Regions from separate parts of the Paenibacillus sp. BC26 genome, predicted to be linked through region 3. Evidence: riboswitches for the same ligand, from Rfam matches in the RefSeq annotation. Region 3 holds a riboswitch; each other region holds the start of a gene.

Region 1 (7,426 bases), on a different contig from region 3:
AAAGCTCGATGGCAGCCTGATCGTTAAAGCTGCTTCGGCATTTAATTACCCGGTTTCATGGGAAGGAGCTGCCGGCACGCCAAGCTTTACGTATGAACCGGAGTGGACCTTGCTGAATAGCCCTTCTAAAGGGACTAGCCTTACAGGCAGCCACAACTCGGCAAAATTAACGACAGGCTGGCAGGATGGCGGCACCGTTACCATTCAAGTGAAGGTGAAGTCGCCGGCCGGTAAAGTATTTACAGAAGAGTTGACGGTCGATATTGTACTCATCAAATTACCTGCTACCGTGCCTCATCTGAAAGTAAATCAACAGATGAATCTGGCATCCAGCCAATCTTTGAGTATCATACCGGCTAAGCATAGGGCTACTATAGTGCCTAGGCTTGTATGGACATCCGCCAACAGCAATATTGTAGCGGTCTCGGCTAATGGCGTCATTGAAGGCATCAATTACGGTTCAACGACGATCACCGTGTATGATCCCGTGCTGCAAATTACGCTTACTGTCAAAGTTACGGTCGACAAGAGCGACAAGTATTAAGGAGTAAGTAAGGGGCTGTCTAAACATCATCGAATGATGACGCGAGGCAGCCCCTTCTCATTGGTCAAACCAAAAAAGATGGCGCAGAGTCTTAGCTCTGCGCCATCTTTTGCGATTCATCATGAGACTTAATTCTGAACGGGAAGCAGCTTCTTCTGACCGATATTGACCCTGATTTTATTGACGCGTGGCAGACCGGCAAGCTGATTGATAAAGACGTCTTTATTGTAATCGATGACAAAACGGGCATGTTTCTGATCAAGTCTTCCTTCATCTTGTGGATCAAAAAACAAGGTGTTCCCGGTTTCAGTCGAGGTGGTATCACCAAGCACGGCGTTAATGGTGATGCCTTCCTTGGCAAAGAATCCGCCGTGAATCCAGAAGAGGGAGCCTACGCCATAGAGCTCAGCTGTTTGGTCGGTGTAGAAGAAGCCATCCAATGTATGAATGCTGGATTGTTTATAGCCATCGCCTAGCGGTTGGAAGGCGGTGACCCGATAGATGTCAATGGGACCATTGGCGATCATGACCAGCTCTCTCTTCTTGTCATTCACGACCATCCCGCGAATCTGAGCATCCATGATTTCATTGAGCTCATCATGCTGTAAGGAGAAAATAGTGGAATCCATTTCAAGATCGCCGATTAACGTTACTTTGCCCTTAACGAGAATGTTGGCTCGAATGGGGATAACGCTATTGGGGCCATCATTCTGGATGGTCAAATCACCATTTACGATAAGCCAATCATGAGTACCTTTTGAAGTGTAACGTATTTGATGGAGATCAGCTCCGACTGTTAGGTCTCCTTCTACAAATACAGCACCTGATAGGTTGCTGAACTGCGTATTCAGAGTGGTCATAGCACGATCATAATCTGCTTTAGCTTCATTATAGGAATCTTGCTCTTCGCTCGTAGCACCACTGTCAGGCAATGTAGGAGCCGTAGGAATGGTAATGGGGCTGATGGATTGTAATTCACTTAAGAACCCCTTCAGATGGGTCATTAGTGCATCCCCGGAATCCAGAGGCGTGTAGGCACTCCATAAGGCTTCTCTCAATTCTGGATCAGCACCTGTGCCCAGTGCATCATAAGCTTTATCGACGAAAGATTGCGCCACGTCGATAGATAGGAACTTCTTCTTTTCCGTTAGCTCCACTTTGGAGTCCAGGTCATGGAATTGAGGATCTCCCAGATTCTCAAGCGGCTGATAGGTTCCCTGTGGATCGATGCGATATTTAATTTTGCTTTGCGATTGGATTTGAATTTTACCATTCCCCAGGTCATCGCCGTCCGGCACATAGATGCCGTCCAATGCCGAGCGATCTTCAACCGGGTCGACATAAAGAAACTGTGTATTGGCGTTAAGCGGGTTGTTCAAGTAGGTATAGTTCGCGACATTTTGGATGAGCAGCTCATCGCCGGCATAGATGTTGCCTTTGAAGGAAGGTGCACCGTTGATGACAACATCACCCTCAGAGCCAAATGCATATTTCAGAAAATCCGGGAAGGTATCCAGCGTCATATCCTGTACCAGATCTCGCTTGACGCCATTCACTTCCGCTTCGGCTGTTACACGAATGGTGGTTAAGAAGTCTTCCGTGCTGGATTGAGTGGCAGTGCTTTGATTTTGACAATATAACCGTTGTTTTAAAGGGTTGACCGTACCGAGAATGCAGATGTTTTTGATACGATATTCCGGCTTCTTGGCTTCATCGAGCTCGGAGATTCCATCCTCATATCCGGTGAAGTTTTCCACGAATTCCTCTACATTCTGGGTTAATAGGGATGGACTGATCGATTGATTATCGAAGCGCGCCATAATGTGTGCCATCGCTTCACTAAGCGCCTTATCCGCAAGATGCACGGTTTGCAAATTATCCTCCGACTTCTGTGTCCGTGCCGCTCCGCCGATCGTAGCGCCAAGGACAGCTACACCGACGAGAGTAAAGAGCAGCATCATAAACACAACAAGTAAAAAGGCAGAGCCCTTTTCTTCACGTAACATCAGTCAGCTGCCTCCTCTTAAAATCCGAATCTGCTTTCTAATTTGAGATCGAAATTTCGGTCTCCATATTCCTGGCGCAGCTTAAGGTTAATTTCAATCATCCCGCTGCTGCAGCCCGTTTGGCCACTTACGCATTTTAATGTAATGGATGATGACTCATTATCTGTTGGAGTGCTTTTCGGCACAATCTCCGAATCGATGACGACTTCACGATTACCGATAAACAGAGCGCTCTTATTCGAGGTGTTAGGTTTAATGCTGATGACTTCACGCAGAGGGTCATCGCCCGTCTCTATAGGATCTTCAGAAGAAATCTCCGGCAGCGTCAGCGTAATCGACTGGCTGAGGCTGGCATCGGATTGCGAAATCCGGCTCGGTCCAACCCGGTACAATTCGGTTATGATGGAGGACATGATCAGATCGCCTTCGTCTCGAAGGGAGTTCTCGACGCGAACCTTGTTGTATGTATTCATGCCAAACGTAATGGAAGAGTAAATGACACCCAGAACGACGGACAGTAAAGTCAGCGAGGCAATCAGCTCCACTAGCGTGTAGCCTCCTTCTGCATCCTTACCGGTCAGGCGCTTTCTCAAGCTGTTAACGAATCGATTCATCGGTTATGTATCCCTCCACTTCCGAACGCTCCCGTTTGCTCGGACCGTTATCGCTACTGTGAGGCTCTGCCTCTTCAACTTCAACCTTGATAGGAAGTAGATATTTATCAATTCTTCCGCCATCGGGAGATGCTGTTCTTGTATCGAGCGAGTCGTAGAGGTTCTCTTGGAAGCTGATCGTGACATGATAGAGGATATCGTTGATTTTGGGATTCAAAATATAGACGAGCGTCTGCGGATCCCCTACGAGATCCTTATAATTCGTACAAGAACCGCTGGCTTCGGCACAGCCGCTTGAACTAATTACATTACGATCCTCACCAATGCCAAGCGGTTGTCCAACCTTGAAAAATTTGGCCATCTCATCAAAATCCGATTGTTTCTGCATATAAAACAGTGTATTTCGTGCCAGATTAACCATTACGGTCTTATTCTGGTTGCCCTTGGCGTAGGAGAGCGCATGGACAAAAAATCCTGTCATCGCGAGTCCGGCGACGGAAAGGATAATGAGGCAGGTCAAGATTTCAACTAATGTAAAGCCACTCTCTCCAGATGGCTGCTGCTGCTCGGTTACTTTCATAAGCATCACAGTTCCCTTCGTTATTCGCACATTTGCAGTATCTATTCGACACAGAACGTCGCAATTCCTCCTAGTTCTAAAGTCTCAGCGCGATAAAAATAAACCGTTCCCACTTAAGCGTAAACTTAAGAGAAACAGCGTTTTATTGATAGGACTAATTACTTAGTCATCGAGCGGGCGGCGGCCAATCAGTCAACGAGCGGAGCTACCGAAATAGCCTCGTACATGGGGCGTCGCTGCAGATGAGTTTGGTAGAGTGTAATAGCATCCGCTGACCACTGGAGCGGGGTGCCGGAAGGAGCAGTCTGAACCTTGAAGCCGCCAAGCTGTGAAAGCTCGAAGGATTCCACGCCGGCGTAGTTCCGTGCAAGCGTGAGATGGGGGTTGTACGAGCGGCTCTCGGGCATAAGTCCCAGAGGCTTCAGCTTCTGAGCTACATTTTGTTGCAGCTTATGCAATTGCTCGACATCGCCATGGACGCCGGACCATAGGACGGAGGGGCGAATCGGGCGCCCGAAGACGCCGAGAGAGTCAACCCTCAGCTCGAAGGCGGGAACAGCAGCAGCAGCTTCGCGAAGTGCTGTTGATATCGCAGGAATAAGCGCGCTCGGCGTATCGCCCAGAAATTGCAGCGTAATGTGATAATCGTCCATATGTGCCCATTTGCGAAAGGGAAGCTCTGACTTGATGTCCTCGCACAGAATAGATAAAGACTGCTTTATGGTATCCGGAACGGAGACGGCGGCGAACAAGCGGACCGTTTCTGCCGAAGTGATGGCTGGCGTATTCATAGATTCCTATCCACCTCTCTAGTGCTAACGATCTTCGATGATATAGCCTTGCCCCAATTCGAGCTCCATAAACCCGGCCATGCGGCGCGTCTGATAGAGGATCGACTCGTTGCTGCCCGTAAGAATGTAATTGCGCCGATCGGACGCACTTTCGGCTGGCAACGCAAAAGCTTGCACAGACTGAAACACTTCCAGCAGCGTCGTATAGATGGCGTTGATATGAGCATCATTTTCACGTTTACCCATCAGATTGATGAGGATTGCGCCGTTCTCATCCAGCTTGGAAACCACAAGCTCGAAGAAGCCCTTTGAAGTCAAATGCCGCGGCGTTCCTTTATCGGAGAAGGCATCGAGCACGATAAAATCATACGTATGCTCATCCTCACATGAGAGCAGCTCGCGCCCATCGCCAACCACCACATTATCGTCGCTATAGCCAAAATATTGCCTGCTTAACGCCACGACCTGCTCGTCCAGCTCCGCAACCTTAAACCGCTTCCCCGGGCAATTCCCCGCGATCGTTCCGATACCATGTCCGATGATAAACACACGCTGAAACGCTGAATTGCTGCTGTCCATGAGGTGAATCATAGCCTGGGGATATTCAAACAAGATCCGCCCGGGTTGATCTAAATCCATAGCCCCTTGCATGGCATTGTTCGAGAACTGGAGGACACGGAATCGACCGCGCTCTCCGCCATACTCACTCGTATCGTAAACGGTAATTTCATGCTGTCCGCTGCTTTCCCGGTGCAAAATCTGCACGATGATTCAATCTCCTTCGCCTCAGTAAACCTACTAAGTCATTATGAAATCCAGCGTATCGCATCTCTGGGCCGGATTCAATGCCGAACGAAACTTTGGAAGCAATTCTAAGATAATCCATCCAAAATGAATGAGCCACCTAAATGTAAGCGCAACAATCAGCGCAATCCGCCCGAATTGGCAAAAATAGAACGATATTCCGCGTTTGCAGGAATGATCATATGGGAATAAGATTTGTCTCAACAACTGAAGAAACCTTTGACCAAACGCTGAATCCTCGAAAGGGGAGCGGGGGAACCAACCTGAAGCCGTCTCATGAATAGAGCGGCTTCTCGGGGTGAATCCACAAACAGGCGCTGCTTGTTCAGGTAGGGCACTCTCAAGCCCGAATCCGACAGCTAACCTCGTAAGCGTATGAGAGAGAACCCCCTTCAATCGAGCTTGCAACAGCTTGTTTCTTTACGCTGTGATGAGGCCCGGGAGTAGAGTTTCTCTGCTCCCGGGCCTCTTTGTGTTGTCTACCTTCTACTAACAATCAGGAGAGTGAGTATGGTGAAAGATTGCAAGATTAAAGCGATTGAGTTGTTTCAATTTGATGGGGAGCTCACCGATGAAAGGCTGCCCGGACATAGTGAAGACTGTATTTGCGGTTTGCTCGCCATTACCACGAATGACGGCGGAAGTGGATTCATTGAATTTCAGATGCACGGCTGTAACCTGAGGGGGGACATTGTGCAGTGGACGGCCATCTACCAGCGAATTAAGGGTCTGACACTTGAGGAGAGTTTGGAATATATCCACCGGAAGCAGGAAGCATGGGGAACGGAACGCACGCATTTGATGGAATCGGCATTAACGAGCCTGGCCGAGCAGCTGGATTACTCAGCGAAAGGCATATCCAACCCTAATTGCGCATTATGGAATCGCGCGTATTTATTCGACCATTCGCAGGCCTATGTATCCTTCTAAACGGCGATAACGGCAATTTTTATACTTTTTTTACACCCTAGCCCCGTTATCTTTACCCCGTTTTTACAGCAACCCGTATTAAGATTTCACTATACCGATGAGGGGGAAGCCAAGTATAGATTAATCCCTAATGGGGAAAATATTCTCAATTCACTGGTGCAGTTACAGGGAGGTAGTAAAGAGAAATGATGAATGATTTTGGAATGGTAGTATTGTTTGTTGCTGCATTTTCTATATTTTGGGGATTTCTTAAGTTTTGTGAGAAAGCCTAGGGAGGTAACGCTATGATTATCGTCGGTATTATTGCAGCTGTTCTAATTTTGTACCTTGGATTTGTATTAGTAAAACCTGAAAAATTCTAAATGGTAAGGGCGGAGGATTCATAACATGAGTATGGGATTCATACAGGTTGCCATAACGCTTATCATCATTGGCTTATTGGTTAAGCCGGTAGGCAGTTATTTAGTTAAAGTCTTTCAACGAGAAAAAACGGGGCTCGACCGTGTGTTCGGTCCCTTTGAACGCATGCTGTATCGGTTGATGGGCGTACGCGAAGATGAAGCAATGGGATGGAAACAGTATATAGCGGCCGTCCTGCTTACCAACTTCGTCATGATGATTCTACTGTATCTGGTCCTGCGGGTTCAAAGTTTCCTGCCGCTCAATCCGGATGGGATCGGCAATATGCCGGCAGCGCAGGCTTTTAATACAGCCGTATCGTTTATTACGAATACAAACTGGCAGTCGTACTCAGGTGAGAATGGACTCTCATACTTGTCTCAATTGCTTGCGATCACCTTTCCGATGTTCACGTCGGCGGCAACCGGCTTTGCAATAGCGATTGCGTTCATTCGCGGACTCATCGGTCGTCAGGATAATCTGGGTAACTTCTATGTGGATATCGTACGCGGAATTACGCGTGTATTCCTGCCGCTCAGCTTCTTGGTTGCATTGTTCTACGTATTCCAAGGCATTCCGCAAACGTTCCAAGGTGCAGTAGATGCGACCACGATTGAAGGGGCTCAGCAGACGATTACCAGAGGCCTTGTTGCAACACTGGAATCCATCAAAAATCTCGGTACGAACGGCGGAGGATGGTTCGGTACGAATGCGGCGCATCCGTTCGAGAATCCAACACCGCTTACGAATATGGTGCA
Region 2 (7,426 bases), on a different contig from region 3:
ACGTACGCAGCTCATGGTAGGCGTCCTTGGCCAGGTCCATTTCCCATACGCGTCTGTAGTCGCTGAGGAATGGGAATACAGGCGCAAGCTTCGCTATTCTCGGCTCAAGCGCCGCACAGGCAATCGTCAAGGCGCCGCCTTGCGAGCCGCCCATGGCGTAGACTCGGCTCGGATCAACTTCCGGCATATGCAGCGCAATGCCTGCCAGCTGAGCCGTGTCGAGGAAGATATGGCGGAACAACAGCTGATCCGGCTCGTCATCAAGACCGCGGATGATGTGACCGTGATGGGTATTGCCTTTAACGCTGCCGGTGTCTTCGGACTTGCCGCCTTGACCGCGGCAATCCATTGCGAACACGGAATAGCCGAGGGATACATAAGCGAGACGCTCCGTCCAATCGCCGGAATGTCCGGTATAACCGTGAAATTGAACAACCGCGGGATGTGGCGCTGCCGCGTTCCGAGGACGCGCATATTGTGCATGAACACGCGCACCTTTGACGCCGGTGAAATAGAGATCGAAGCATTCCGCCTGCGGCGTTTGGAAAGCACTGGGAATAAGCTCGACTGCAGCATCTGTCTGGCGCATTTCCGTTAATGCGCGATCCCAGTATGCATCGAAATCAGCAGGTTTCGGATTGATTCCTGTATACGTTTTCAATTCATGAAGCGGCATATCAATGGCTGGCATGTTCTATCCCCTTTTCAACTTATTCCCTTACATGTTACGTGTTTGAGACTAACCGTGTAAAGAGGGATCTTTCATGCATGATCAAAGGATGGCAGGGCAAAATGAGATCGACCGAGTACGGCATGCTGCACAAGTACATTATCGCACGGAGCGGAGGGACTGGGAACATGTTCGGGATGCCTGTAACAAAGCGGGTGTTAGTGCTGCTGCTTGCCTGGACCGCATTATTAAGCTCCTCGTCGCATGCTGACGATGCCGGCTCCTCGCCTGCCGACTTGCCGCGAGTCGGCAGCGTCAGCGAAAGCGAGCCACAGCAAACAGCTGAACATCATGGAAACGCGATCGGGATCGGCGCCGGTGGTGTCGGTACCAAACACGCCGAACCTTCTTTCAACAGCGAACAGAAACGCAAGAAGAAACGCAGTGCCATGTCATGGGTAAAGCTGCAGCAGCAGTTTCCCGGTTCGTTCGTCGTCTGGGGCCCGCGAGGGTCGCGCAGAGTGGCGCTGACCTTCGATGATGTGCCTGATCCGCGCTATACGCCTCAGGTGCTGGAGATTCTTGCTCGCTATAAAGTAAGAGCCACTTTCTTCGTCGTCGGCAACCGTGCAGCCAAGCACCCCGCTCTTGTACGGCGCATGCGTAAGGAAGGCCATATTATCGGCAATCATTCGTATGATCATGCGGTGTTCTCGCGCATTTCCCGCTATGCTTTCGAGCAGCAAATTTGGCAAACCGATTGGATTCTGCGTCCTCTTGCCGGATACAGTCCGAAATTTATTCGACCACCCTACGGCGAGATTACCCCTCAGCAAGTGGATTGGCTGCGGCGCAGAGGTTACATCGTGGTTAATTGGGATGTAGATTCCGTCGACTGGAAGAGTCTCGACAGCAACAGCATTCTCATCAATATCAAAAGAACGCTGCAGCCCGGATCGATTATTTTGCAGCATGCCGGCGGCGGCGAAGGACAGGATTTATCAGGGACGGTCGCTGCGCTGCCAAGGCTTATCCGGATGCTCCACAGCAAAGGGTATCAGATCGTCACGCTGCCCGAGCTGCTAAATAAACCAGAAGCTCGCGGTACGCGGACGAGGTAAAAAAACGGCAGCCCCACTGGGCTGCCGTTTGCATCGCAATATGCTATTCCAGAACAAATACTTTCACGTATTGGAAGCCAAACATCTTGGCTTGCTCTTGCGATTGCGGTACGAAAATATCGATACGGTCGCCTTTGATGGCACCGCCCATGTCTGCTGCTATGGCCATCATGCCGCCAACCGGTAGTCCGCCATGGTCATAACCCGTTACATAGACCTTGCTGCCCAGCGGGATGACGTTCGGGTCAACTGCAATTGTTCCCAGCTTAAGCGGGTTACCGAAGTAGTCCACTGCGCCCCACGAGCCATTCTCCGAAGCAGCGGCTGTATAAGCACTTGCTTTAGCTTGAACAACTTCCGAATAGTTATAATTGCTGTTGCCGATTGTGATGATTTCTTCTTTCTTGTCCAAGGAGGTCATTTTCATCGACTTCCCTACTGCTGCTTTAGACGCAGCTTTTACAGCTTTCGGTGCCGCTTTCGCTTTCATTTTTGCTTTTGAAGCTGCCTTAGGTGCTGCCTTTGCTTTTGGTGCTGCTTTAGGTGCAGCTTTCGCTTTCGCGGCCTTCTCTTTCGGCGCCGCCTTAGCGGTTTCCGCCGTCTTCACAACTTTCGAAGCAGGAATCACGATGGTAAGCCCTGCATAAATGTTGTTCGGATCAATCATCGGATTAGCTTTCAGCATTTGCTGAAGGGAAATGCCAAACTGCTTGGAAAGCTCCCAGAACGTGTCGCCGTCTTTCGCGCTGTAGGTCGATGCTGCGCTTGCCGAGTGTGTAAGAACAGCAAAGCTCAGCGCCGCAATAATCGCGCTTTTCTTCCATACCTGTTTCATCAAGTTGTATTGCCTCCTTTTGATTTACGGATGTCATCCACGTCCAACAGGTGTGGATTTATTCCGTCATCGCGATGAAGGACACACAGCTTAACAGCGTGTCATAATCTTCCTTATCGCATGCGGCCTGCGAGGTTAGTTGTCGGATTCGGATTGAGGAGTTCAACCCTACGCTTCGTGAAATAAGCGATTCACCCCAGCGCCAATTGCGCGTTCAGCACTGCATTCCGATCAAGCGGAATGTCAGGCCGGAGGGCAGTTATGCCACTCCCTAAAAGATCCCCCGTACGTTACGTTTCGGCTCGCGTAATAGAATACCATATCCGGATTAGTGAATCCTACCGGTAAATACAGGAACAGCACTCGGAATTACCATGATTTATACATTTCGCGGAAGAAAGATGCTGACCGTGGTCCCTTTCCGAGGGGTGCTCGTAATATCCATTCGTCCATGGTGGCCTTCGATAATTCGATAGCAAATCATAAGACCAAGCCCCGTTCCGCTGTCTTTCGTAGTAAAGAACGGACCGCCCAGCTTAGGCAGCTGGTCATGCGGGATGCCGATCCCTTGGTCGATGATTTCGACGATCAGCTCGCTCTGCTGATGCAGCTTCATGTCAATCGTAATGACGCCTCCACTCGGCATGGCCTCGATCGCATTCTTAAGCACATTGACGAATACCTGCTTCAGCTGGTTCTCGTCGCAGAGCAGCTCCGCTGAAGTGGCATCCGCACGCGAGACGATCTGTACGTCGCGGAGAATCGCCTGCGTCTCAAGCAGCGTCAGTACGCTTTGAATGATTTTGACCAAGTCATGCTTACGGAACTGATTGGCCTGCGGCTTGGCAAGCGCCATAAATTCCTGCACGATCGAATTGATGCGGTCCAGTTCGACGAGCATAATATCGAAATATTCATGATACTGGTCGATCTTCGTCTTCAGAAACTTCGAGAAGCCGATCAGCGACGTAAGCGGATTGCGGATTTCGTGTGCGATGCCTGCGGCCATTTGACCGGCGACAGACAGCTTCTCCGACTGAATCAGCGCTTCCTCTTCCTTCTTCCGCTCACGCATATCACGGAATACGCTTTGCACGACCGTGCCTTTATTCAAGTAATTGCGAATGCGTGTACTGGATACCTCGACGTCGATGATTTCCCCGCCTTCCGCAATCAGCTTGCATTCCAGAAACTCGTTGGGCTCATCCGTCTGCATAATTGCCTTCACACGATCTGCGGATCGCTCCCTGTAATCGGGGTGTATGTAACGGAAGCTCATATGACCCGTGGAGAAGTCGCTTTCCGAAATATTCAACAGTTTAAGACCTGCCTGATTGGCGAACAGAATATCGTTCCCGTCATGTACAAAAATCGGCTCCGGCAAATATTTGATCAATCGTTGGTAATTGTGCATATCAGACCTGGCATCGACATCGTCCATTCCGTCCACACCATGATTCCCTTTACCCAGCTTCCTCTTCACATTCAAAGCAAGCGACTTGTTATAATATACGGCTTTCCGCCTCATGTCTCATACCCTCCGGGTGATGAAGTGTTCATAAGGATTTCGCCTCTAATTCTGACAAACCCTGCACAGTGAGAAAGTTTTAATGTTCCTTCATCCCGCGAATCAGCGTTTGAATGCCTTGCTTGAAAATCGGCATTGTGCGCTTAAGCAGCCCCTCTGTCGGCTCTGAATGGTTGCTGTAAGTGCCGATAAAGCCTTGCAGGTAATAAAACAAGATTCGGCCGTTGTTTAAGGCTGCCTCTTGTGTCAGTCCCTCTGACCCCTCAGTGACCGCACTATGTAACACCTTCATAATGTGGGCGAACAGTCTGTTGCGGATGACGTTGACTTCAAGCTCCGGCTGAGGATCATCGACGCGTACCGAAGCGGACATAAACAGGACTGTCTGCAGACTGCCGCTCGTCAGGCTGAAGAGAACATATTCGCTGCATACGGCGAGCAATTTATCCAAGGCGGCCGTGTCCGGTTTCGTAATTTCGTCCAGCAGCTTCTGTTCGAGCGTGAGCAGCGACGGAATCGCAATCTGCTGAAGCAGCTCTTCTTTATTTTTGAAATATAAATAAATGGCGGTATGCGAGCAGCCTGCTGCTTTGGCAATTTCGCGCATCGTTACTGCAGAATACCCCTTCTCCGCAAACAAAGCTGCTGCTGCCGCACGAATCGCGGCTTTCATCTCTTCCGTTAATTGCTGCCTTCTTGTGGTCATAGGAGGGACACCTCATGTTTGTTTAGTTTGGTAACCGTTGGTCACAGAATAACCGATGGTTATTGCAACGTCAACGTTAACGCAAAAAAGAGCGGCCGATGGTCGGCCGCTCTTAGCTATTCATATTGGATTAGGACGTAAATTCTTGTACCCACTCGCCGTTGTAATAAGCAACGCCGATTTTGTTAAAGTTCTTGCTGAGGATGTTCGCTTTATGACCCGGGCTGTTCATCCATGCCTGCATTACTTCTGCCGGCGTACGCTGACCCTTCGCGATGTTCTCACCTGCATACGAGTAAGAAACGCCATAAGCACGCATCATATCAAACGGCGAACCGTAAGTTGGCGAATTATGATCAAAGTAATTGTTCGTATACATATCCTTTGCCTTGTCCAAAGCGACTTTCGTCAAGAGCGTATCGGATTTCAACGTGCCCAGACCTGCATTGGCGCGTTCTTTGTTAACGAGTGTAACGACTTGAGCGGCAAACGTGCTCTTATCTGTCGTGCTAGTACCTGTGTTGGTGTTTGACGATCCGCTGTTCGACGATCCGCCGTTCGAGGAACCTGTCGTAACCGGAACCTTGATTGTCATGCCCGCCCAAATGATATTCGGGTTCGCAATGTTTGGATTCGCTGCAATCAGCTTGCTGAGGCTGATCCCGTATTTCGTTGCGATTTTGTACATCGTGTCGCTGTTCGTAACCTTATACGAGACGGAACTGTTCACTGTGGCTGCTTCTGCCTTCTGCAGGGCTGCTCCTCCTCCAGCCACGATCAAACCGGCTGCGAGTACGCTAGCTACACCTATACGAAATGGTTGCATCTTCATGAATATTTCCTCCTTGTTATGGTTATCGTGTGTGCCGACCTTTCGACGCCACCCATGTTAACACGGGGAAATAACAAAATACACCTCATAAAATATGGAAACCAATCGTTTCGGTGTTAAAAATCATCGAAAACAAAGTCCAATTTATCCGCCTTTTTCAGGTTGCAGGCCGCACATGCGCAGACGCAGTTTGCCGGAGAAGAAAGGCCTCCCTTCGACTTCGGCAGCACATGGTCAATCGTGTCCCCGTAACGGCCGCAGTACTTGCAAATATAGTCGTCGCGCTGCAGCACCAGCAGCCGGAAATCCGTCTTCGTATAGAGCTTGTGAATCAAGCCCGGATTGATAATGCCGGCGGCACCTTCCTCCACCATCCGCACGGCCATCTCCGTCGGAATATCGGTTGACCAGCGCTTGCCTGTTTCACGGTGACCACGCAGCCGAATATGTCCGCGGCCACGATCATTAAGGAGCGACGTCTTGTATGTAAAAGCACCCTTAATCGGCATGATATTCCGATTCGGCGGACGCACCGCAACCTGTTCAACCCCGCTGATTTCCGCTTTTAAGCTTTTGATCTTCGCTGCTTTGGATCGTTTGTGACGGCGTTTGCGCTTGCGCTTTGTTGCAGGTGCCGGGACAGCTTCGGCGGCCGAAACGGCAGGGGCCGTTTGCGTTTGGGCACCTGTCGAGTCATCGTTCGCTCGGTCACGGTCAGCGTCGGTTGTTGCCGGCGATACAGAGGCTGCCTGTCCATCTTGGACTGCAGCAGTCTGCTTGGACACCGCATGGCGCTTCTTGCGGCGGCGTTTCCGCTTCCTTGCCGGCTTGGCAGGAGCATCCTCCTCGGCATTTGCATATCGCTCTGCCGCTTCATCCTCATCGACATGCTCATCCTCACGTTCGATTTCCGGAAACTGTAACGCCTCGTCCATATTTTCAAACGCTGCTTCTCCCGGTGCAGCCTGCCGGTTCCTCTTGCGCAGACAAGTTCGGCAAATCCCGCGTCTGCCGCTGCTTCCCGCGCGCTTGGTGAACGCTGTAAGCGGCTTCTCAATTTTGCATGCCGTGCATGGCTTCATATCCATTGCAATCACTTCCGCTCCGTTTCCTTGTCAGGTCGTCGTCAAGCCGTGCAGCTTACGAAACTGCTCCGGTGTAATCCCTTCCGCTTTGCCGAATGCGGCAATGAAATGGCTGGGATCGCGATAGCCGGATAATTGCGCAATCTCTTTAATCGACCTTTTGTCGCCGAGGCTCATCATTTCCTTGGACTTAATCATTCGCAGTCGAATTAAATAGGCATAGGCCGTAATGCCGAACGCCTGCCGGAATAGTGAATTTAAATAGCGGGAACTGATTCCGAGCTGCTCCGCCATATCGGTAAGGCTAATATCGGGATCCCCGTAATGATAATCAAGCCAGTGCAAGAGCGGGTCCAGCTTCTCCAAATGTTGAAATACGGAGGAACGTCCGCCCTTCTGCCCATAGATCTTGATCATCGTGAGAAATCGGTACAGCTGCGCAGACGCATTCAGCCCTGTCCTGTCCTCATCATGCTGCGCTTGTTCAATCATGCTCTCCAGCTGCGAAGTGATCGGCGCGTCTTCATTCCAATTCAGCCACTCCGTTTGGCGGATGCCCAAGGAGGCCAGCATCGATGCCGCCAGCACGCCGCCGAACGTCACATACATGGTCGACCACTTCTTGCCCGGCTTCGCCGCATAGAAATGA
Region 3 (7,426 bases):
GGCCGCGGGCGATTGCAGTTCCGCCCGTTACGCAGAACGGTACATCGGAGCCCAGCTCCGCACCGAGCGTGCACAGCTCTTCTTCGGAGATACCGAGCTCCCACAGCCGATTGAGGCCGCGCAGCGTAGCGGCAGCATCGCTGCTTCCGCCTGCAAGCCCTGCGGCTACGGGTATCTTCTTATCCAGATGAATATAGACGCCTTTGCGGACATTGTAGCGATCCTTAATCAGCCTTGCCGCCTGAAAGGCTAAATTCTTCTCATCGAGCGGAATATACCCCGCCTGACTCGAGATAATGATCGTGTCCCGCGGAAGCTCTTCCATCTCAAGCCGATCCGCTAAATCCACCATGGTCATAATCATTTCAACCTCGTGGAATCCATCTTCACGCTTACGCATGACGTCCAGCAGCAGGTTGATTTTTGCCGGCGCTTTCTCATAAATCTTCATATGTAGGCTCACCCGTCCGTTATCGTTAAACTTCACATATTATAACAAAAGGTCATAAGAAAAGCTAAGATGCTTTGAGCAGTCTGCGGGTCTGCTCAACACCTTAGCTTCGAATAACCCTTTAGTGTGGTTGATAGTGGGACGCTTGAGGCTGCGCGGCCTGCATGGCTTGATGCATATAAGCCGGAACCGTGCCGGATGCCTGCTGCCGCTGTGGCGCATAATTGGGCTGAGCTTGAGGCTGCATGAACGGGCTGTGGGCAGGCTGCGGCCTATACGTCGATTGCGATGACTGATAGGTTTGCTGCTGGTACGGTGACTGGGATTGCGCTTGCTGCGCGGCATACTGTTTTGCTGCGGCTTGCTCGGCGATTTGAATCGCGCGTTTCACCATATTCCCGGCATCCTTTGCTTTAATGCCTCCCCAGCCTTCCTTCTGTACAGTATCATAGAAGCCCAAGTCCTTCGCCAGCTCTTTCTTCAGCTCTTCGCTCATCGTACCGCGGCGTCTGCGTGACATAAACACTCTCCTCCTTTGAAACGGGTAGTACCGTTAGTATGGTTGTTTTTGTCGTTCTCATACGGGGGGGAGGGTAAGGCCCGTCCGGGCGCAAAAAAAAGTGCAGATCCTGCCTACGCTGCTCTCGCCGCGCCTGCAAACCTGCACATGTTCGTATCTTATTTATCTCATTGTATATACGTAATGCGCACTTGACCATCATCGCTGTCCACCGTAACTTCAACGGACTCCGTTAATATATCGGCGTAGCTGTAAGAGACGCGCTTAAATGCATGCTGCTCCTGGTCGAGCCTGACAATAAATACAGAAGGGTAGATTTCTTCTAACACACCGGTCCGTTCAATCGTCTTTCGACGACCACCGTTAGCACGAAGACGGATTTTGGAGCCGACATGGGTTTCCAAACTGCGTTTGATTTCCAATAGCGCATTTTTTGCCATTGTGCACTACCACCTCTTTCCTTGTCCATTATAACCAAAAGGAGGTGGTTTGTCAAAAAATTATAATTATAACAGTGGAGTCACTTTGGTGTCAATATAAAAAAGGGTACTTTTTTCTCCGGTACGTATATTTTAGCCCGAAGCAGCCATATTATACAGTTGGCTTTACGCCGGTCAGCGTTTTCGGTTTAGGCAGACCCACCCGGAACTTCCCTAACGTCTCAATGCCCCCTACTCCATCTATTCCGCTTATTGTGCCATGAATGACATCCGATAAGTTGATCGTTTCGCGAATGGAGGTATAGCTGGCTTTTATGGCGACGTACACGGGATCCAAGGCATGGATGAGTACCCGGCCCGGAGAACTGGCGAAGTTCGATCCATTTTGCAGCAGCGCTTCGTAATGCGATTGGCATGCGCCCGCTACGACGATTAAGCTGTCTTTGCTTTTCTCATACTGACGCGCGATCCGCACCGCATTGACGAAATTTTGCGAGTTTTTGTAGCTGGCCAGGTTATGCAAATCGTCCTGGTTGCGCGTCTTCAGCACGCCGTCATGGCCGGTGATCACGACAATATCCGGTTTGATTTGCGGAAGCAGCCGATACACCACGTCCGCCATTTGGGATTCATGCACATATACCCCGTGCGCAGGAACGCGCATTTGCGTATACAGCTGCATGCTTTTTCTCATATAGTTGCTGTCCCCGTCCAAATGAAGTACTTTTCCGGGCACCTCGAAGTACGGCTGGGATTGGCTTTGCGCGCGCTGCAGTTCACGTTCAATTATCTGCTGCTCGCGTTGTTCCTGCATCCTTAGCGTGGACTCACTGGCCTTAATGCGTGCCTGCCTCGCAGCGCCGGAGGATTCCGGATCACTCATTACGGACAAATCGACAATTGGCGCGTCTGCAAGCAGACGATAGTCGGTGCCCTTCAGGATGGCTGTCTGTTCTAGAATTGTCGCAACACGAAAAAGGACGTCCCCGCCATAGGATTTGCGGACGACCAGGTCCCCTTGCTTCATGGGCAAATCACCTCTTCGTCTATCCTATGGGGAGACGCCCCTGATGGTGCGCTCACTTTTATTTTTTCGTTAGCTGCTGCGTAAGTCCGCTGCCAGCAGTGCGCGGCTTAAAGAGGCAAATTCCTCCAGCGATAAGGTTTCCCCGCGCCGGGATGGATCGATGCCGATGCCTTCAAGCAGCGGTCCGAGCTTCTCTCGATTCACTTTGCCTACATAAGCGGTTAAATTGTTGGCAATGGTTTTGCGGCGCTGCGCGAAACAAGCCTGCACCGTTTGGAAGAAATGCGCTTCGTCCTCGACCTCAACAGCCGGCTTGTCCCTCAGCGACAGCTTAATAACCGCGGAATCGACATTCGGCTGCGGGATGAATACCGTATGCGGAACGATGCAAACAAGCTCAGGCACGCAATAGTACTGCACGGCCACGCTAAGGCTGCCGTACTCCTTGCCGCCGGGCTTAGCTGCCATCCGCTGTGCGACTTCCTTCTGGATCATGACGACGATGTGCTCAAGCGGCAGCTTCTCTTCCAGCAGCTTCATCAGAATCGGTGTCGTCACGTAATAAGGCAGGTTCGCCACGACGCTGACGCCCGAAAGCCCGGCAAACTGCTCCCTCAGCAGCTCAGCGAGGTCGAGCTTCAGCACGTCGCCATGCACAACGTGCACATTCGGCGTATCCGCCAATACATCCGTCAGAATCGGAATCAGCCGATTGTCGATCTCCACTGCGGCTACGCGCCCTGCAGCGTGTGCCAGCTTCTGCGTTAATGCGCCGATACCCGGTCCGATCTCCAGCGCGCCTTTCGTCTCATCCAGCTCAGCGGCACTGACGATGTTGCGTAAAATATTTTGATCGATCAGAAAGTTCTGACCGAGGCTCTTCTTAAATGTGAAACCATATCTCGCGATGATGTCTTTCGTCCGCTTCGGTGAAGCAACATCGACACCCGCTTTAATTCCCTCTGTCATCACTGATCCCCTTCGCTCGCCTGCTCCATCGTGGTTAGAGCCCGCATAAATTCCTCACGCGTGATTCGAAACATCGAACAGCGTTTATAGAACTGCTTACCATTCGCATAACCGATGCCGAGCAAATTGCCCATCTTCAGCCGTCTGTCCGAAGCTTGCGGATGTACGAGCAAGCCTGCTTGCATTAAATCATCCATCGTGACCTCGGCAAGGCCTGCAGTGTCTGACGTCGCTTCGGTACGCAAATTAGCGAGTGCTCGCTTGATCGCTTCCGGCGATGCGTTCTCGACACCGATATCTCCCTTGTAGAGCGCCTCCTCCTGAGGGAGAAAAGCATGCTTGCAGCCTGGTACACGCTGCGCCACGATTTTGCGGATTCGCTCGCCTGCATGATCAGGGTCGGTGAAAATAATAACGCCTCTGCGCTCCTGAGCCAGCATGACGCGGCGGATAACCGCTTCGCCAATCGCCGAACCGCCGGTCTCGATGGTTTCCGCCTCTACGGCACGCTTGATGGCAACCGTATCGTCTTTACCTTCTACTACAATGATTTCTTTAATCATGGGACTCCATTCCTTCCCTTCCGTACAACATGCAAAAAGAAGAGGCATCGCCTCTTCTTATGATGGCATATTTACGCGCGAAATACGATACGCATGTTCAACCCGCGGAAATACGTCTACAGTGCTTCCGGTTTCTTCGGACCCAGCACGTATACAGTATAGCCCCGCTTCCGCCCAAATTTATCGGCATACGACTCGCTGTCAAAATAAACATCAATCTTGTTGCCTTTGACTGCGCTGCCCGTATCCTCAGCTCGGCGGAAACCGATTCCTTCGATATACACCCACCAGCCGATCGGAATAACTTTCGGGTCGACCGCAATGGTACGGCCTTCCTGAACACGTGCTCCCGATGCGGTTATGCCGTACTGTGGATGGTTCTTGCCTTTACCCGTCGAAGCTAAGCCGGCTGAATAAGCCGTAAGAGTTACGTTCTTTATTACTTTCTTTGCACTGAAAGTAACGCCCCGTTTCGTCATGGTCGAGACGCTCGGCGAATTCGCCCGCAGCATCGTTACCTTCGGTTCAGGCTTCTTCGTCCCGATCGAAACAATCTGATCGACAGAAGGTGACTTGGTCAGCTTCTCGACCAGTGTCTGCGAGACTAGGACACCGTCTTCGAAAGTCTTTTCATAACGTTTAACGACAGTGCCTTGTTTACCCGTTTGGACAAGCTGTTCTTTCCCTTGCGCTAGCTTGGGATCATCCTTCTTCACAATGGAGAAAGGAACGGGGTGGGTACTCTCCGAGATCTTCGTATCAATCCGAGTAATTGAAATAATCATATTCGGTTTAAGTGACGAAGATAACGAAGGTACTACCTTATCTTGACTGCGTATCGATATATGAGCCTGATCGATCGCCGCCTGTACGGTTCTTTCTGTCGTGTACAACGTTCTTGCTTTGCCGTCAGCTTTTACAATAAGAGGCACCGCTTGATTAATAACGATACGGTCACCGTCTTTAATACCGCCATCCAGCGGCATCGACACTTTATCATAAGTGCCAATTGCAATAGCTTGTTCATCCAGTAGGCGTTGAAGGACCCATTGCTTCGTAGAGACAATGGTTTCTCGTCCATTCACTACTACGGACACGCGCTTGTCAGCCGTTCCGTACAACAACACCAGAAACATGAAAGTCATAGCGATTGAGATCATGGCGCTTAGTACAATTAAACGCATGTTCTCATGCTTCCATCGCAATGCGAAAGACATGCTGGATGATCGTTTCCCATGGGTGTCCTTAAGCTGGAGTGCTCCCATTTCTTCGGTCCTCCTTACATAGCCCCGCCGCCTTTGTTACGCATGATTACATAGACGCGACTATAGAGATTTTCTTTCCAAATTCAGCCCCGGACCACTTCCATAATACAGCTTTTGTCGTCAGTTTATGCTTCTTTCAAACAAAAAGAAGCCCGACGACAGAGGATCTGTTTCGTGGCTTCCCATTAGACAATGGTAGCATGGAGTTGCATTCACGAGGTTGATCTCTCTTATTGACGCTTACGAGGTTAGCTGTCGGATTCGGGCGTGAGAGTCGCCCTATTCGCTAATGGCACGATATAACAATAGCTGCGCCGGTCGCAAAATTCACCCCAAGAAGAATTTCATGTCTATCACTGTCTGCCTTTGTACCAAACCGTGTCGCCCTTTAGTCGACGAACACGTTTTTAAGGGGAAGAAACGAACGAGCTGTTTCTTCTTGATACAAACAGTTTCAACAATTGGTTCCCCCGCTCTCCGAACTCCGGAGATTAAGCGTTTTATTGGAAAAGGAATACAAGTTTTGTTGCTCTGAAATGAATCATACCGTCTACCGCGCCACATTGTAAAGAACTGATTAATGACGATTTTAACGAATTTCAAGGAAAAATAGGCGAAAAGTAAGCAATTTCTTCAATCAAAATCAGTTTTATCACGAGAATAGTCCCAAATCCTTGCTTTCAAACCCGTTTTCATCAGATTCCAAAACATTTCATTGCATTTTCCGTGGTTATTTTGCCGACTTCCTCTACACTTTTACCCGTTATCTCCGAGATTGTGTTTGCTACAAGACGGACGAATGAAGACTCATTTCGTTTCCCGCGATGGGGATGAGGAGCCAAATAAGGAGCATCCGTTTCGATCAAAATTCGGTCCAGAGGCACTTGTGAAAGCACTTCCTTTGGCACCCTTGCATTGGTGAATGTAAGCGGTCCACCGAACGAAATATAGAAGTTCATATCGAGACATTGTTTCGCCGTTTCCCAGCTGCCGGAGAAGCAGTGCATGACGCCGCCAACGTCCTTGGCATCCTCTTCTCGGAGCAATCGAACGACATCCTCGTGAGCATCGCGGTTATGAATGACGATTGGCATCCGTTTCTGCTTGGCTAATTGGATTTGTTCGCGGAATACACGCTGCTGAACATCCTTAGGGGAGGTGTCCCAGTGGTAATCAAGACCAATTTCGCCGATCGCCACGACCTTTGGATGATCACACAGGGATGCAATCCAGTCTAGATCTTCGGGACGCATATCAATGCTGTCAACCGGATGCCAGCCAACGGCGGCGTAAATAAAGGAATACTGCTCGGCAAGCGCCATCGTGGTTGGAATTGTTTCACGGTTGAAACCGATATTGATGAGCTTATGTACGCCGGCAGCCTGCGCTCTTTCGATAACTTCTGCTCGGTCTTCGTCGAATTTATGCGAGTCTAAATGCGTATGCGTGTCGATTAACATGGTGCTTTAAGAACCCCTTTCTACATTAAAGCAAATAATTCGCGGAGTTTCGCAGGCAGCCTGTGGGCTGATTCGCGCAGCGGTTCCTCCGGGTAATAGAGGTGGTACTTACCTTGATGGATACCCGTTATAGATCGGATGATATCCGAGCGGCTTGAAATTTCCGACAATCGTTCATCACTGCTCAGCAGCAGAATCGGAGGTTTTTCCTCCTTGCCCGCAGCAGATGTTGAACCGGGACGATAAACATCGTAGGGCATGTCGTAAGGAAAGTCAATTTCCAGGTGATAGTCCGGATGAAGGCCGATTTCTTGCAGCTGTTCACGAATTTCTTGCCACAGCTTCTCATCGGGATGATCCATCGTCACATATTTGTACAGCTTGCGATTGAGAAACCGGCGGCATAGATCCGATAACACGGAATCAGGTTCATGGGCCCATTGCGCGAAAGCTGTTTGAACAAGAGCTTCATCTAAATTCAAATACCCTTCAATGTCCATTGTGCCCTCAAGCAGCATCTGTATCGGCTTCATGAGGGTTTGAAAGTGGTAATCACTTCCGAAGAGCTCCTTTGCCCTTCGAAAGATTTGCCTCAATATAATTTCCGAGCTTCTCGTGACCGGGTGAAAATAAACCTGCCAGTACATCTGATAGCGAGACATGAGATAATCCTCAACCGCGTGCATGCCGCTTTCCTTTACCACGATCCTGCCTTGATGAGGCCGCAGCAC
Region 4 (7,426 bases), on a different contig from region 3:
TGTAATCACGAACGATCGCGATATCGGCAACAACCGCATCTGCGCCGCCTTGATCAAGCTCAAGCAAAGCTACTGCATTGCTGTCGAACTTCTTCAAATCCGTGTTGCTGTTACCCATGATCTTCGTCATAAGCGTATCCGCTGTCGTACCGCTTTGAACCGCAACTTTCTTGTCTTTCAGGTCAAGGGCGCTCTTAATGTCGCTGCCTTCCTTCACCATGATCACGTTGATGGATTCAAAATACGGCATCGAGTAGTCGTACGTTTGTTTGCGGTCATCGGTAATCGAAATACTGGAGACACCCGCGTGATATTCCGTGCCTTGCTTCACGCCTTCCAGCATGCCGTCCCAGCCCGTGTTGTCCACTTCATACTTCACGCCGGCTTCAGCCATAACAGCCTCAAGGAACTCGATATCGAAGCCCGTGATTTTGTCTTTGTCCATATATTCCATTGGAGCATAAGCTGCATCTGTTGCAAATTTGTACGTTGTATCTTCACTGCTGTTGCCTGCTTCGCTGCCTGTGTTTGTGTTATTGTTGGTCTTCGCGCCACAACCAGAGAGAATTACTGCTGTCACTAATGTAAGAATAGCTATAATATACCACTTTTTCATTCTGCTTCCCCCTACCAGTTATCTTTAATACACTAAAGATTCTATCAAGAAAAGAGGGTGGTTTCAATTTAAATTTTTAAATTGTTAGGTAATCTCACATATTACCATATTAAATGGATATCCACGGTCATGAATAAATGTTTACCCAAACCCCTGAATCTATTCTTCTCCGATTTCGATGTTTGGATTAAAATCCGCTACAACAAGCACATCCATGTGCCTTCCTTCACGCAAAATGGTGTCGACCACGCATTTATTGCGCAGCTTGCTCCAGAAGCCCTGACCGGACTGACCGAGTACCATTTGCGTGCTTTTCAGCACATTCGCCTTTGCCAGCAAAGCGGCAGGGACATCATTACGCGAGACGTTGCGCTCGACCTCGAACGTTCCGCCTAGGCGCGCCGTCAGCTCCTGAAGCTCTTCAATCCGCTCCTCTTCGCCCGGCACCGCATCCGTTTGCACGTAATGAACATGCCAATCCGCTTTGAGCCGATGCGCAATCCGGAAGCCGCGGCGAATGAGCCGCTCCGCTTTCTTGTTCACCGTTACCGCAACGAAGATGGATTCATGACGGCGCCACGGGCCGCGCAGCGAGCCGTTGCGTTCCCACGATTCCAGACGTTCATCGACGTCGTCAGCGATCTCCCGCAGAGCAAGCTCGCGCAGCGCAATCAGATTACCTGTCTTGAAGAAGCCGCAGAGCGCGTCCTCAACGTCGCACATTTTATAGATATGACCTTCCCGCATCCGCTGCTGCAGTGTGTCAGGCGCCACATCGATCAACTCAACCTCATCGGCGAGGCGCAGCATCATGTCCGGAACCGTCTCCTTCACGGCCGTCCCCGTAATCTGCTCCACCGCATCCTTCAGGCTTTCCAGATGGTGGACGTTCATTGTCGCAATGACCGATATGCCGGCATTCAAAATCTCCTGCACGTCCTCGTACCGCCGCTTGTTCCGGCAGCTCGGCGCATTGGTGTGGGCCAGCTCATCGATGAGCACAACTTCGGGATTGCGCGCAATAATCGCGTCCACGTCCATCTCCGAGTAAACCTGGCCATCGCCGTCAATGGTCAGACGAGGCACCACTTCAAGACGGCCGGCCTGATCCTGCGTTTCCGCACGGTCATGCGTCTCCATAAGGCCAACCACCACATCGATTTCTTTGCGAAGCAAATCGTTGCCCTCGCGAAGCATCATATAAGACTTGCCCGCTCCCGGCGCCGCGCCGACATAAACCTTGAATTTACCGCGGCGAATCCGCTCGATCTTCTTCTCTACCTCTTGCGCACTCAGCCTCCGGTACGGCTCGGCGGTCATCTTCGGCGTCGCCCGTTTCGTTGGCAATACCCGCTCTCCCTCATGCTCGGCTCTGTCCGCCATGAAGAAAACGTCAATGTTGCGCATCTGTTTCAGCACGCTGCCCGCGATAGAGCCCTGGGCAATCTCCTGTGCGCGCGTCTGCTTGGAATGCCCCATAACGATGCGGGTCGCATTAATCAGCATCGCGTATTTAATGAGCGCGCGCGGGATTTGTCTTCTATTATTGACCAAAATCTCTCTAAAGCCGGCATCCACCTTCTCGGTCAGCTTCAGAATGGAACGTTTGAAATCTTCTCTTTCCTTCGTAGGCTCCTGGCTCGAATCCAGGAAGACGACAACCTCCAGGTCGCCGCTAAGACGCTTCGCAATTTGCTGCCCGCGCCGGATATAGATGGAACCGTTCCAGTGATACTGGGCCGCTACCAAGATGCGTTCCGTAGCGCCGGACGGCCCGATGAAGCCCTGCTCCTCGCGGTATTTCTCCAGAGACTCGTTCACGCCCTCGGCCATCAGCCGCAGGGCAATCTCTCTGAGCTTGCCAAGGTTCCCGCGCTTGAGCAGCCCGGGATCTTTAATATTGTTTAGACGCCCTTCATTCAGGCGTGACAGAATCGTTTCCGGCGAAGCATCGATTAACCGCACCTCGTCCGCCAATTCAAGCAGATCCGCTGACACCGTACATTCCGCTGTGATGCCTGTCAATTTCTGCGCAAGCTCGGTTACCCCTTCGAGTTCGTATACATTCACGGTTGTAATGATACTGATACCGTGACTCAGAAGAAACTGGATGTCCTCCAGACGCGTCGGAAATTTCGCTTCCGGACGATTCTCGTGCGCGAGTCCGTCAACGAGCAGCACCTCCGGATTCCGTTCCAGAATGGCATCCAAATTAAGATCCTTCTTCTCCACGTCCCCCTTATACCAATGAATGCTCGGGATCCGTTCCAAATCAGCAAGCTGCTCCACCGTTTCAGGCCGGCGCATCGTCGATACTGCGCAGATGACAACCTCAATGCCTTGCTGCTTAAGCGCTTGCCCTTCACGCAGCATATGATAGGTTTTACCTGAGCCGCTCACAGCACCAACATAAATTTTAAGACGGCCGCGATGAATTTTGGAGATGGATAAGAGCATTTCTTCAGGGGTTTTGCGGCGGTAACCAGCCATGACAACTTCGCCTTCCTTTCTACATCTTTAAACTTACATAATCTTCGCAAACTTATTCTTCTTTGTGTCCATCCTTACCTAATAAACAGCACAAAAAAGAAGCCTGCAGGGAATTGCCTCTTTAACACAGAGGAACGCCTCTCGCGGCTTCTAGGCACAAGTTATCATCAAAGTGTCTATTGCACGAACAATCGTTGCCTCTCTTATACGCTTTCGAGGTTAGCTGACGGATTCGGGCGTGAGAGTCGCCCTACTTAAAGCATCGACCAAACGGTCTGTTCTTCAAGATTCACCCCAGATGAGTGGTTCCCCCGATTTCTGTTCAGAAATTCAGCGCTATAGCAGAAGATTAAGCATGAATCGTATGTTACGCCTGCGCATGTCTTTTGTAAAGGAATGCCGCAAACGGTTTCGTTCTCATTTCCAGCCAACTGGCGCGAATATAACGCTTACAATGGAGTCGATCGCAAGCAGTCTCCCTCTACCTCACTAATTTGCCGTTTCTCGCAAATAAGGCGAAATAGAACGGACTGCCCGCTGCTTCCCGCTAGTTATAACCGAAGCCCATTTCAATTAACCGCAGCAGCAGCCCGATCAGGAAGCCGCAAACGGCGCCATTGACCCGAATCCATTGCAAGTCCTGCCCCACTTTGTCTTCAATTAACTCCACGAGCTGATCATTGTCGAGTCGATCGAGATTCTCCTTCACGAACGAGCCGATCTTCGTGTGATTGCGTTCAATGAGTCCGGCGATTTGCCCTTTCAGCCATTGCTCGGCATCCTGGACCAAACCTTGGTTCTCCTCCAAGCGATCGAGCAGGCTCTCCAGCATCGGCCAGACCTTGGCTGCAAAATCCTCCGAGTGAAGGAATGCGATGCCTTTCTCGCGCAGAGATTCGAACAACCGCGTCATCTCGCCATCCAGATCAAAGGAAGCGAGCAGCTCGTCGCGCAGCGCATCGAGCTGTCCGGTTTCGGCCAACCGCGAGATCAACATCTCCAGCCCTTGATGCAGATGCTTCATTATAACGGCGCGCCGGTCGGTGCCTTGTACCTTGAGCTCATGGATCTTCGTCAAAATAAAGGATTGCAGCATCGTACCCAGTCGATCCTCATCCAGATAACCGATGAACGCGTTGACCGCAAATTGCATCAGTCCGCCCAGATTGAGCCCTTTCACGAGCTGCATCGCCGCATTGCCCAGCTCGCGGCGCATCCCTTCCGTGCTCGCCCACTCTTCCGCGCGCTCCAGCAGCAGATCAAGCAAGCGCTCGTCTACGCCATTCTCCACCGCGTTTCGCAGGAAGCCGCGTAGCGCTGCTTCCAGATCGATTCGCTCCACCGCGGAGCGAATTTCCCCCGAGAGAACAGGGACGAGCTTCTCCAGCTCGATCGCGCGCAGCGCTCCCTCGAGCAGATGCGGTAGGCGCTCGCTGTGTACAGCCGAATGAGCCGCCTGCCGAAGGGCCGGCAGCAGCTGCTTCGCAAGCTCGATCTGCTGCAGCTTCTCGATCATGCTCTCTTTGGCCAGCAGCCGATCTTCCAGCACGCGCACGATGCCATCCGACATTTTCTTGCGATTGCGAGGTAACAGAGCCGTATGCGGAATCGGAATGCGCAGCGGATGGCGAAACAGCGCCGTCACCGCAAACCAATCCGCGAGCCCCCCGATGACGCCGGCCTCGAAGCCGACATGCAGCAAGCTGAGCCCCGCGCCGCCGAAAGGCAGCGTAGCTGCGAAACCCGTCGCCATGACACCCAGCGATATATTGGCAATATGTTTATTTTTTCTCAAATCGTTCGCCATGTTCTTCCTCCTACTAGTGCTTCTTTACACCATACCACTTCATACGAATCAGTTGCAAAAACAGTCGTGAATCCAACAAAAAAGAGACAAGACCCGAGGTCCGTCTCTTCCTCTGCCACAGCCGCTTGCGCTCGTCAGCTCTTCCAGCGCTCCAGCTTATGAATGCCGCGCGTGAAGAACCCTGTCGTAAACTTCGGAAAACCCATGTCGGCGAGCTTGCCCTTCACATGTGCCTTCATGCCTTCTGCCGTTAGATCAGGCAAAGTGAATTTGCCATCTGCGTAACAGTGGATGCAATACTTGAAGCTCTTCGCTCCGCCGGCTTCCGTGCCGTTTTTATCGCCTTTAGCTATAGGCATGCCGCAGCTTTGACAGTTCTTGTAGCTGACACTCACGTCAAACACTCCCCGAGGCTAATTTTGGATTTATTATATGCTTTTTGCGAAGGCTTGTACAAGAACGAAGCGGAAATTAAGCTTGAAAAATCAATGTGTCTCCTCTACAATAAGAAAAGAAACGAAAGTTAAAGCACTTTAACTTTTGATCCGAATAAAATAGTTTATATTGGGTTTTGATCCTATATTTTTTTGGATAAAAGTATAACCGCTTTAACTTTTCTCGCCGAAGGAGAATGCATGCGCATGAAGGTAAGTATTTTCGATGTCGCCAAGAAGTCGGGCCTCTCGGTTGTCACGGTATCCCGCGTGCTTAACGGCGCAGGATCTGTGCGTGAGAAGAACAGACAGAAGGTGCTTGAGGTGATGAAGGAGCTCGATTACCGCCCAAGTGCGGCAGCTCGCAGCCTCGCCCGAGGCAAGACCGGCATCATCGGTCTCATCATGACCACCATGCAGGATTCATTCTTCGATGAAATCGTGAATGAGATTAACGGCATTCTGGCTGAGCAGGGCTACTTCCTCGCTGTCGCCGTGACGAAGAGCATCAGTCAGGAGGAGAGTCACTACCTGATTCAAGAGGATCGCGTGGACGGCATCATTCTGCTCTCACCGATTGAAGAAGACCATTATATTATTGAAATGAAACGACGGAATATTCCTTACGTCCTTATCGATAACCAGAAGCCGGAGAACGATACCTACTCGATTACAGTGAACAATTACAAGGGCGGTTACACCGCGGCCAAACATCTGATTGGGCTTGGACATACATCCATTGCGCATCTCAGCGGCAGCGAAATGTTCAGAAGTACCAGTGAACGTCGCAACGGCTTCATGGAAGCGCTCCAAGAAGCCGGCCTCCAGCCGTTCGAGCTGGTTTCCGGTGAGTACTCGGCTGAGTTCGGCTATCAAACGGCTAGGCGGTGGATTGAAGAGCGGCAGCTTCCGGGCGCCGTCTTCGCCGGCGATGATTATATCGCCATCGGAGTCATCAATGCCTTTATGGAGGCCGGTATCCGCGTTCCGGATGAAGTATCCGTTATCGGCTATGACGATCAACAGGTCGCCTCGCTGCTGCGCCCCCTCTTGACGACGATACGGCAGCCGGCTGACCGTATCGGAGCAGCCGCTACTGAAGTGCTGCTCAAGCGAATCGACGGATCGATGAAGCGCGCAGCCAATCAGCGGATCGACCCTGAGCTCGTGCTTCGCCAATCCACCGGAGCCGTCAAGAAGCACGGCTAACCGGATCATACTTATTTGATTTCAAACGTTACTATGGAAAGCCTATTCAGACAGGAGTGGCACTAATGGCTTATTATTTGGGCATCGACGGCGGCGGCACCAAAACGCACGCCTTGCTCACCGACGAACACGGCAATGTGCTTGGCAAAGGTCAAAGCGGGAACGGCAATCATCAGCTTGATGCCGAAGGTGCCGCTCTCCATTTGGCGGAAGCCGTATCCGCGGCACTAACGCAAGCCGGACTCAACCGCGAGGATATACAGCATGCTTATTTCGGTCTTGCAGGCGCTGACCGGGAAGCGGATTATCGCATCCTGCATCCGATTGTGAGCGCGATCGGCCTGCCTCGCTATTCGATCAATTGCGATACGATGATCGGCCTTCGCGCGGGAACAGATCGTGCCTATGGGATTTCGGTCATTTGCGGCACCGGCACCAACTGCGCCGGCCGCAACAGGGAAGGCGTCCATCTCCAATGCGGCGGCTTCGAATACATGCATGGCGACTTCGGTGGAGGCGGCTCCTTGAACATCGAGGCGTTTCGTACCGTTATCCGTGCCTGGGACGGTCGAGAGAAACCAACGCTGCTCACTGATTTGGTGCTTCGATTCCTGGGATATCCCGATGTAGAGACGATGTTTCACGATTTCCTCGATCATGATAAGAAAGTGCCGATTGATGTCACGAAGCTGCTATTCGAAGCAGCGGCGCTTGGGGATGAAGCAGCGATTGCTATCCTTCACCATCAAGGGACGGAGCTGGGCAAGTCGGTAGTCGCCGTTGCTCGCCGTCTTGGGATGACAGGCGAGACCTTCGATGTGGTGCTCGCAGGCAGTCTGCTGACCCGCGGGGACCGCGGCGGCTGGATTC

What was found. A riboswitch is a leader RNA that binds a small molecule or an ion and turns the genes downstream of it on or off. The one in region 3 is predicted to bind cyclic di-AMP.
Region 1: linked by a shared signal. The riboswitch ahead of BM412_RS31620 (hypothetical protein) and the one ahead of BM412_RS30720 (3D domain-containing protein) in region 3 are both predicted to bind cyclic di-AMP.
Region 2: linked by a shared signal. The riboswitch ahead of BM412_RS17695 (3D domain-containing protein) and the one ahead of BM412_RS30720 (3D domain-containing protein) in region 3 are both predicted to bind cyclic di-AMP.
Region 4: linked by a shared signal. The riboswitch ahead of BM412_RS25260 (histidine kinase) and the one ahead of BM412_RS30720 (3D domain-containing protein) in region 3 are both predicted to bind cyclic di-AMP.

What each region holds. Positions count from the first base shown of each region.
Region 1 covers NZ_FPAD01000011.1:33,354-40,779, reverse strand. Annotated here, with positions in the region: gene BM412_RS31650 (DUF5057 domain-containing protein) at 1-544, shown strand, start outside; gene BM412_RS31645 (hypothetical protein) at 673-2,550, opposite strand; gene BM412_RS31640 (PulJ/GspJ family protein) at 2,568-3,164, opposite strand; gene BM412_RS31635 (prepilin-type N-terminal cleavage/methylation domain-containing protein) at 3,148-3,744, opposite strand; gene thpR (RNA 2',3'-cyclic phosphodiesterase) at 3,933-4,535, opposite strand; gene BM412_RS31625 (spermidine synthase) at 4,560-5,300, opposite strand; cyclic di-AMP (ydaO/yuaA leader) riboswitch at 5,558-5,728, shown strand; gene BM412_RS31620 (hypothetical protein) at 5,853-6,269, shown strand; gene BM412_RS32965 (potassium-transporting ATPase subunit F) at 6,554-6,631, shown strand; gene kdpA (potassium-transporting ATPase subunit KdpA) at 6,663-7,426, shown strand, end outside.
Region 2 covers NZ_FPAD01000002.1:282,136-289,561, forward strand. Annotated here, with positions in the region: gene BM412_RS17685 (alpha/beta fold hydrolase) at 1-691, opposite strand, end outside; gene BM412_RS17690 (polysaccharide deacetylase family protein) at 769-1,791, shown strand; gene BM412_RS17695 (3D domain-containing protein) at 1,835-2,626, opposite strand; cyclic di-AMP (ydaO/yuaA leader) riboswitch at 2,735-2,939, opposite strand; gene BM412_RS17700 (ATP-binding protein) at 3,006-4,154, opposite strand; gene BM412_RS17705 (TetR/AcrR family transcriptional regulator) at 4,234-4,860, opposite strand; gene BM412_RS17710 (CAP domain-containing protein) at 4,991-5,692, opposite strand; gene BM412_RS17715 (HNH endonuclease) at 5,809-6,780, opposite strand; gene BM412_RS17720 (AraC family transcriptional regulator) at 6,808-7,426, opposite strand, start outside.
Region 3 covers NZ_FPAD01000008.1:58,316-65,741, forward strand. Annotated here, with positions in the region: gene ispE (4-(cytidine 5'-diphospho)-2-C-methyl-D-erythritol kinase) at 1-451, opposite strand, end outside; partial or broken gene BM412_RS30695 (small, acid-soluble spore protein, alpha/beta type) at 798-971, opposite strand; gene veg (biofilm formation stimulator Veg) at 1,139-1,411, opposite strand; gene yabG (sporulation peptidase YabG) at 1,563-2,438, opposite strand; gene rsmA (16S rRNA (adenine(1518)-N(6)/adenine(1519)-N(6))-dimethyltransferase RsmA) at 2,508-3,407, opposite strand; gene rnmV (ribonuclease M5) at 3,407-3,970, opposite strand; gene BM412_RS30720 (3D domain-containing protein) at 4,087-5,235, opposite strand; cyclic di-AMP (ydaO/yuaA leader) riboswitch at 5,458-5,743, opposite strand; gene BM412_RS30725 (TatD family hydrolase) at 5,931-6,695, opposite strand; gene BM412_RS30730 (HD domain-containing protein) at 6,716-7,426, opposite strand, start outside.
Region 4 covers NZ_FPAD01000004.1:383,759-391,184, forward strand. Annotated here, with positions in the region: gene BM412_RS25255 (basic amino acid ABC transporter substrate-binding protein) at 1-616, opposite strand, end outside; gene BM412_RS25260 (histidine kinase) at 776-3,106, opposite strand; cyclic di-AMP (ydaO/yuaA leader) riboswitch at 3,300-3,452, opposite strand; gene BM412_RS25265 (DUF445 domain-containing protein) at 3,654-4,913, opposite strand; gene BM412_RS25270 (zinc ribbon domain-containing protein) at 5,048-5,308, opposite strand; gene BM412_RS25275 (LacI family DNA-binding transcriptional regulator) at 5,555-6,556, shown strand; gene BM412_RS25280 (N-acetylglucosamine kinase) at 6,622-7,426, shown strand, end outside.